2 regions of the Achromobacter veterisilvae genome follow, and region 2 is predicted to be linked to the other one. Evidence: riboswitches for the same ligand, from Rfam matches in the RefSeq annotation. Region 2 holds a riboswitch; the other holds the start of a gene.
The links. A riboswitch is a leader RNA that binds a small molecule or an ion and turns the genes downstream of it on or off. The one in region 2 is predicted to bind glycine.

Region 1: another riboswitch for glycine. It lies ahead of WHX56_RS24300 (D-amino acid dehydrogenase); the one in region 2 lies ahead of gcvT (glycine cleavage system aminomethyltransferase GcvT).

What each region holds. Positions count from the first base shown of each region.
Region 1 covers NZ_CP148753.1:5,237,105-5,241,511, forward strand. The annotation lists gene WHX56_RS24290 (CopD family protein) at 1-368, opposite strand, end outside; gene WHX56_RS24295 (DUF2242 domain-containing protein) at 429-1,226, opposite strand; glycine riboswitch at 1,623-1,714, shown strand; glycine riboswitch at 1,716-1,808, shown strand; gene WHX56_RS24300 (D-amino acid dehydrogenase) at 1,854-3,086, shown strand; gene WHX56_RS24305 (amidohydrolase family protein) at 3,099-4,407, opposite strand, start outside.
Region 2 covers NZ_CP148753.1:19,025-23,431, reverse strand. The annotation lists gene WHX56_RS00085 (NAD(P)/FAD-dependent oxidoreductase) at 1-12, shown strand, start outside; gene WHX56_RS00080 (superoxide dismutase) at 156-770, shown strand; gene WHX56_RS00075 (ZIP family metal transporter) at 801-1,694, shown strand; glycine riboswitch at 1,860-1,955, shown strand; glycine riboswitch at 1,990-2,113, shown strand; gene gcvT (glycine cleavage system aminomethyltransferase GcvT) at 2,200-3,300, shown strand; gene gcvH (glycine cleavage system protein GcvH) at 3,402-3,779, shown strand; gene gcvP (aminomethyl-transferring glycine dehydrogenase) at 3,880-4,407, shown strand, end outside.

The DNA of each region.
Region 1 (4,407 bases), 1.3 Mb from region 2:
GGCGCATACAGGTCGACCAGCGGCGGACGCCGGGCGCTGCCGTCCGCCATGCGGCGCAGGGCCGCGGTCTGGATGCCCAGCAGCGCCGACAGCCCCAGCGCGAAGCCGATCTTGATCCAGATCCAGCTCATGGCGAACCAGCCGAAGGTCACGGCCAGGTGCAGGCCGATCAGCCAGGTCAGCACCATGGCCGGCGTGGTCACGAACAGCGTCCATCGTCGCAGGGCGCCCAGCATCCTGCGTTCTTTCGGGGCTTCGTCGCCCTCCTGCGGCTGCGAGGACAGCAGGAACAGCGACACGAACAGCGAGCCGCCCAGCCAGGCGGCCACCGCCGCGACGTGGAGCATTTTCAGGAGTTGATAAGTCATGGCCCGGATTATCGCCGCTCGCGGGCGCCGGCAGGAACCGCCGCGCCGCATCCGTTTGCGCTACGGCAAACCGGCACCCTGCCCGGCCGCGTCCGGGCCCGCCGGCGCGGGGGTGGCGGGAGCGGAAGCGCCCGTCGCGGGGGTGGCCGGCGCCGGGCTTTCCGCGGGCGCGGCCTTGCCGCCGCTGCCGGGCGCGTCGGCGGCCGCCGCCGGGTTCAAGGTATCGGCCGGCGCGTTCGGAGACACGGCGGGCTCGGCGGGCGCGGGCTTGGGCGGCGCCTTGGCGCGGGCCGGGTTCGCGGGCGCCGCCTGCGGCGCGGAGGCGGCCTGGGCGTCCGGCAGGAAGCGCTGCAACAGTTGGAAGAACCCGTCGTAGAACTGCGGGCGCGCCACCGTCTGGCTGGCCGTCTTCACCAGCGAGTCGTCGCTGGCGCCGAACGGCATGGACACCTGGCCCAGCACGCTCACGCCCACGCTGGCCGAGTTGGCGGTGCGCTTGATCGAGTAGCGGTCCTGCACCGCGTTGGCGAACACCGTCGCGCGCTCGTTCGAGTTGCCGTCGGAGGCGCACTCGATATTGAAGCTGATCTGCGTGTGCTGGCCGTCTTCGCCCTGGAAGTTCTTATGTCCCGTCACCCGGGCGCCCTCGAACTTGTCGATGTTGTAGCCCTGGCTCAGCAGGGCGCGGCGGCCGGCGTCGCAGGCGGCGGCGCTGCCGGCGGGAACCGTCCGCGAATAGGTGTCGCTCTGGGCGAAGTTTTCTTTTTCGAATTCGGGTTTGGGGGATGAGCACCCTGCCAGGACGCCCGCCAGGACAGCCAGCAGCGCAACAGATGGACGGCGGATAACACGGGGCATGAATAAGGGTCCGGCTTGAAGCAACAAAAACGGGTTATAGCGCATCCTCGCCGGGATTCCTTTACCAGGAATGTGCAGTTCAACAGAGAGGTAACAGGGGAAATGGGGACGTGCTTTCCGCCATCCCCGCCCCGGAAACCGCCAATCAGGGCCTGGGCAGGCGCCTGAGCCAGCTATCCCATGAATCGATTCGCAGGGGGATGGAAAACGTCCGCTCGTAGCCGTGGCGCTTCCTGCTTTCGGCCAGATCGTCTATTCGTCCCGGCTGCCATAGACTTCGCCGAACAGCGCGCGCTTCAGCGCTTCGATGGAGTTGGTTACCGAAGGGTCCGTTGAAACTGGGACTAACCCTGGGTCTCATTCCGTGGAATTTTGGCTATTCTCTCCCAGTCGATCCAAAACCCCGCAGAAGAGACCTGCCCCCGCGGCGGGCGCCGACGGAGCAACCGCCCCGGAAACTCTCAGGCAAACAGGACTGCGCGGTCTAGACAATCTGGAGAGAGGCGCCGCGCGCGCCCACCGAAGGGGAACCCGCCGCCGTCCGCGCGAACGGGTGAAGCTCTCAGGTACAGAGACAGATGGGGTGCTGCGGCCGGGTGGCCGCGGCCACTCGACCCTGGAGCGACCATGCCCCGCATCGCCATCATCGGCGCCGGTATCACCGGCGTCACGTCCGCCTACGCCTTGAACAAACTGGGATACGACGTCACCGTTTACGACCGCCAGCGCTATCCCGCCATGGAAACGTCCTACGCCAACGGCGGCCAGTTGTCGGCCAGCAACGCCGAGGTCTGGAACAGCGTGTCCACCGTCATGAAGGGCCTGCGCTGGCTCGGGCGCCACAATGCGCCGCTGCTGCTCAACCCCAGGTTCAGTTGGCACAAGTATTCCTGGCTGGCCCAGTTCGTCGGGCAGATCCGGCACTACCGCCAGAACACCATCGCCACCACGCGCCTGGCCATCGAAGCGCGCCAGCACTTGTTCGCCATGGCCGAAGAGGAAGGCATAGACTTCGACCTGGAGCGCCGGGGCATCCTGCACATCTACCATGACGCCGCCAGCTTCGAAACCGCGCGCCGCGCCAACGCGCTGCTGCAGGAAGGCGGGCTGGAACGCTATGCCGTGTCGGCCGAGGAAGCGCGCCGCATCGAGCCCGCGCTGCAGACCGACTGCCATGGCGGTTTCTACACCCCGTCGGACGCCACCGGCGACATCCACAAGTTCACCAGCGGCCTGGCCCGCGCCTGCGAACGCCGGGGCGTGCGCTTCGTGCAGGACGCCGAGGTCCGGGACATCGTCCATGAAGGCGGCGCCTATCTGCTGGACATCGCGGGCGAAGACGGCGCGCGGCCCGGCCAGCGCGAATCCGCCGACGCCATCGTCATCTGCGCGGGCGCCGCGAGCCGGCAATTCGCCAAGCGGCTGGGCGACTCGCTCAACATCTATCCGGTCAAGGGCTATTCCATCAGCGTGCACCTGGACGACGCGCAAAGCCGCGCCGCCGCGCCCGGCGTGAGCCTGCTCGACGAAGCCGCCAAGATCGTCACCAGCCGGCTGGGCGACCGTTTCCGCGTCGCCGGCACGGCCGAATTCAACGGCTTCAACATGGACATCCGCGCCGAGCGGGTCCAGCCGCTGATCGACTGGACCCGCCAGCACTTCCCCGGCATCCGCACGTCGCGCGTGGTGCCATGGTGCGGGCTGCGCCCGATGACGCCGAACATGATGCCGAGGGTCGGCCCCGGCAAGCGGCCGGGCGTGTTCTACAACACGGGCCACGGCCACCTGGGATGGACGCTTTCGGCGGCGACGGCGCAATTGCTCGCGGCCAGCGTGAAGGGGGCCATGGCCGGGGCTTGATGGCCGCGGCGTTCAATGCGCCGCGACCGCCTCCCTGCTGCCCTGCCCGGCCGCGCGCGGCGCCGCGTCCGCGCCGCGCGGGCCGGCATCCTTGCAGATCTTCCCGTCCTTCATCACCAGGCTGATCCGTTCCGGATCGACCAGCAAGGACAAGTCATCCAGCGGATTGCCGTCCACCATGACGATGTCCGCCAGGTAGCCGGGGCGCAGCATGCCTATTTCATCCGGCCGCAGCATGATCTGGCCGCCCAGCCGGGTGGCCGCCACCAGCGCTTCGGTGGGCGTCATGCCGATGTAGTCGACGAAGTACTGGAGGTCGGTGGCGTTGGTCCCATGCGGCATCCACGCGAAGCCATAGTCTCCGCCGGGCAGGATGCGGATGCCGCGCTTGTGCATTTTGCGCAGCGATTCCGAGGCGATCTCCAGTTCGCGCTTGTAGCCCATCTTTTCGGCGATGGCGGGCGTGATGCCGTAATCGGAGGCATTGAAGGCCGTCCTGACCAGCCAGCCGATACCCGGCGCGACGAAGTGCCTGTCCTTGTTGGCCTCCAGCATATCGAGCGCCTCTTCGTCGGCGAAGCTGGCGTGATAGATGATCTCGATGCCGTGGCGCACGCACTGTTTGACCGATTCGCTGGAACGCGCGTGCGCCGCGACGCGCTTTCCATAGCGCCTGGCCTCGCTGGCCAGCATGGCGATCTCGTCCTCGGCGAACGGCGACATCTCGGCCGGCAACCCGGCGATGTACTCGCCCGACAGGTTGATTTTCAGATGATCGACCCCGTACTTGATGAACGTCCGCGCCGACCGCCGGATCTCTTCGGGGCCGCTGCACACACTGCCGAAGCTGAGCGCCTCGAACGGCATGTGCGGCAGCGTATTGTCGCCCAGCGCGCCGATTGTCGTGATCTCCTGGCTGCCCGCCAGATAGCGCGGCCCCGGGCACTCCCCCGCGTCGATCGCGTTGCGCAGCACCACGTCCAGGCGCGGTTTGGCCGCCGCGGCGCCGATGGCCGAGGTCCAGCCCATTTCCAGATACCGCTTCGCCACGCGCACACACCACAGTATGTGTTCTTCCGGCGGCATGAATTGGATCGCGGAAAGCGAGGGCTGGTCATTCCACGAAAAATGCGTGTGCGCCTCGGTCATCCCGGGCATCAGGAAACGGCCCTGGCCGTCGATGACGCGCGCGCCTTCCCTTTCCACTTGGCGCGGCGAACGCGCGACCTCGGCGATGCGCGCATCTTCGATCAACACCTCGCCTTTGAAGGGCGCCTCGCCGCCGCCATCGAAGACGGCGACGTTGGTGATGGCAATTCTG
Region 2 (4,407 bases):
AAGGCGCTGTAGGCCGGCGGGGCCGATAGCGGCGGGCGCCCCGTGTGAAAGGAATTGCAGCATTGCCATTGTGGTATTAAATAAAAATAAATATCATTTATGTTTTCGATATTGATGCCGGCCCTCATCCGAGGGCGGATCCGACGGAGACATGCATGGCCTATACCCTTCCGACCCTGCCGTACGCCTACGACGCCCTGGAGCCTCACATCGACGCGATGACGATGGAGATCCACTACAGCAAGCACCACCAGACCTACGTCAACAGCCTGAACGCGGCGCTGGAGGGGGCGGGCATCGCCACCGACGAGCCCGTCGAGGCCCTGGTGTCCCGCCTGGACCAGTTGCCCGAGGCCGTGCGCGGCGCCGTGCGCAACCACGGCGGCGGCCACGCCAACCACAGCCTGTTCTGGTCGGTCATGTCCCCCGAGGGCGGCGGCGAACCCGACGGCGCCCTGGCGGCGGCCATCGAGTCCGACCTGGGCGGCCTGGCCGCCTTCAAGGACGCCTTCACCAAGGCCGCGCTGACCCGTTTCGGCAGCGGCTGGGCCTGGCTCTCGGTGACGCCGGCCGGCAAGCTGACGGTGGAAAGCAGCGCCAACCAGGACAGCCCGCTGATGCTGGGCAATACGCCGATCCTGGGGTTGGACGTCTGGGAACATGCCTATTACCTGAAGTACCAGAATCGCCGACCGGAATACATCGCCGCCTTCTACAATGTCGTGAATTGGCCGGAAGTGGCGCGCCGCTACGCCGCGGCGAAGCGCTGAGCGCGTCCCTGGCAAGGAGGGCAGCGGTATATGAATACCTTCAGCCGTCATCGCGTGCGGCCGGCGGCCACCAGCATCAGCGTCTGGACGCTGGCCGTGCTGGTGTCCTGCCTGGGGCTGCACCAGCTATGGGCGTACCTGGACGTGCGCGCGCCGCACGTCGCGGACGCCCTGCTGGGCGGGCTGGTCGCCGCGGGCGCGACCGCGCTGGGGACGGTGCCCATCCTTTTCGCGCGCACCATTCCCCAGAAAATGCAGGACAGCATGTTCGGCTTCGGCGCCGGCGTCATGCTGGCGGCCAGCGCCTTTTCGCTGGTGGCCCCGGGCATCGCCGCGGGCCGCGAGCTGGGCTACGGGCCGTGGGGGGCGGGCCTGACGGTGGGCGCCGCCGTGCTGCTGGGGGCGGCCGTCCTGCTGATCATGGACCGCACGCTGCCGCATGAGCATTTCATCAAGGGCCGGGAAGGGATCGAGGCGCACCGCCTGCGCCGCACCTGGCTGTTCGTGTTCGCCATCACCCTGCACAACCTGCCGGAAGGCCTGGCCATCGGCGTGGGCTACGCGGGCAACGATCCCGTGCGCGGCACCGCGCTGGCCACTGGCATCGCGATCCAGGACATCCCCGAGGGGCTGGTCGTGGCGGTGGCGCTGCTGGCCGCGGGCTACCAGCGCGCGTTCGCGGTGGCGCTGGGGATGCTGTCCGGGCTGGTCGAGCCGCTGGGCGCCGTGCTGGGCGCGGCCGTGGTCGGCTGGTCGGAACCGCTGCTGCCGTGGGGGCTGGGTTTCGCCGCGGGGGCGATGCTGTTCGTGATCAGCCACGAGATCATCCCGGAGTCGCACCGCAAGGGGCACGAGGTCTACGCCACTTGCGGGCTGATGCTGGGCTTCGTGCTGATGATGCTGCTGGACACCGCGCTGGGGTAGGGCGGGCCGCCGGCGCGTAAGGGGGCGCGTAAGGGGTGTCTGACACCCCTGAAATGCCGGTCCAGGCTGAAGGCCGTCCGCCATGGGTGTCAGACACCGGTCCTTTTGTGTCGGACACCGGTCCTTTTCCGGGGCCTCTTTTCGATGTATGCTTTCGGCGCTGTCACGCATGTTGCGGGAGAGAGCGGCCTGTATGCCCGGCCGCCGCCGAAGGCGCAATTCGCCCGGAATCGCTCAGGTAACCCATACCGCCCATGCTTGCCCTGTCCCGGTTTTTCACCGCGCGGACGCGGCAAAACAGTACTCTGGAGAGACCTGGCGCCGCCCCTGGAACAAGGGACATAGCGAGCAGCCCAGGCGCCGAAGGTGCAAACCCGCTTAGCGGGGCAACTCTCAGGCAAAAGGACAGAGGGGCGGAAGATTCAGCCGTTGTGCAGGCGCAGCCCGCCTGGTACCACCGGCATTCCGTAACCCTGGCAACAATGCCGTCCCGGAGTTCCCGCGCATGTCCGCACCCCTCAAACGCACCCCGCTGGCCGAAGAACACATCGCCTCTGGCGCCCGTATGGTCGACTTCGGCGGCTGGGACATGCCCCTGGCCTACGGCTCGCAACTGGAGGAGCACCACGCCGTGCGCCAGGACGCGGGCATGTTCGACGTGTCGCACATGCTGAACGTCGACGTGACGGGCCCGGACGCGTTCGCGTTCCTGCAGCGCCTGGTCGCCAACGACGTGGCCAAGCTGACCGTGCCCGGCAAGGCGCTCTATAGCTGCATGCTGAATCCGCAGGGCGGCGTGATCGACGACCTGATCATCTACTTCTTCGCCGCCGACGAATGGCGCGTGGTCGTCAATGCCGGCACCGCCGACAAGGACATCGCCTGGATGCTGCGCGTGAAGCAGGCCGGCGGTTTCGACGTCGTCATCGCGCCCCGCCGCGACCTGTCCATGGTGGCCGTGCAGGGCCCCAATGCCCGCGCCAAGGTCTGGGCCGCGCGCCCGGCATGGCAGGCCGCCACTGAATCGTTGACCCCCTTCGTGGCCGCCGTCGTCGGCGACGATACCCTGGTGGCCCGCACCGGCTACACCGGCGAGGACGGCTTCGAAATCGTGCTGCCCGCCACCGAGGCCGTGCAACTGTGGCGCGACCTGGCCGCCCAGGGCGTGCGTCCCTGCGGTCTGGGCGCGCGCGACACGCTGCGCCTGGAAGCCGGCATGAACCTCTACGGCCAGGACATGGACGAACTGGTCCAGCCCGGCCAGGCCGGCCTGACCTGGACCGTATCCCTGAAGGACGCCGAGCGCCGCTTCATCGGCCGCGAAGCGCTGGAGCAGTTCGCCACGCCGGCCGCCTTCCTCGGCCTGAAGCTGCAGGAGCGCGGCGTCATGCGCGCGCACATGGCCGTGCGCACCAAGGAAGGCATGGGTGAACTCACCAGCGGCACCATGTCGCCCACGCTCGGCGTGTCCATCGGCTTTGCCCGCCTGCCGCAAGGCGTGCGTCCGGGCGACACGGCCGAGGTCGATATCCGCGGCAAATGGGTGCCCGCCCTGGTATGCAAATTGCCGTTCGTCCGCAACGGCAAAGAAGTCGAACACTCGTAAACTCGAAGCTTCGCGCGGGCGCCGGCCCCTATGGGGCGGCAGGGCCGCCCGCGCGAGGCGCGCAACACCATTCATCTACCCGCATTCCCTCAGGAGTTCCCATGAGTCTGCCCACCGATCGCAAGTACACCGAGTCCCATGAATGGGTCAAAGCCGAAGGCGACGTGTTCGTCGTCGGCATCACCGATACCGCCCAGGACCAGTTGGGCGACCTGGTTTTCGTCGGCGACGTGAAGGTCGGCGCCAAGCTGAACGCCGGCGAGACCGCCGGCGTGGTCGAGTCGGTCAAGGCTGCCTCCGACATCTACGCGCCGGTCGCCGGCGAGATCGTCGCTTTCAACGAAGAGCTGGAAAACAATCCCAACCTGATCAACGAATCGGCCTTCACCGCCTGGATCTTCAAGATCAAGCCGGTCAACGCGGCCGACGCCGACAAGCTGCTGGACGCCGCCGGCTACGAAGCCGTCGCCAACGGCTAAGCCGGTCGGGGAGGGCGCGCGGCCATAGCGGCCCGGCGCCCGCCCCGCCAGATGCAATACCGACCGTCCTCCGACGGCACCGCCACCCCGAGATCTCCCCATGTCGCGCGCCCTAGACACCCATACCGACTTCATCCCCCGCCACATCGGCCCCTCCGACGCCGCCCAGGCCGCCATGCTCGCCGTCATCGGCAGCGCCAGCCTGGACGCCCTGATCGAGGAAGTCGTGCCGCCCAAGATCCGCAGCCAGGCCCCGCTGGCGCTGCCGCAATCGCGCAGCGAAACCGACGTGCTGGACGAACTGAAGCAGATCGCGGGCCGCAACCAGGTCTACCGCAGCTACATCGGCCAGGGGTACTACGGCACGCACACGCCCAACGTGGTGTTGCGCAACATCCTCGAGAATCCCGCCTGGTACACGGCCTACACGCCGTACCAGCCCGAGATCTCGCAGGGCCGCCTGGAGGCCCTGCTGAATTACCAGACCATGGTCGCCGACCTGACCGGGCTGGACATCTCCAACGCCTCGCTGCTGGACGAAGGCACCGCCGCGGCCGAAGCCATGACGCTGGCGCGCCGCAGCGCCAAGTCGAAGAGCCCGGTGTTCTTCGTCTCGCGCCACGTGCAC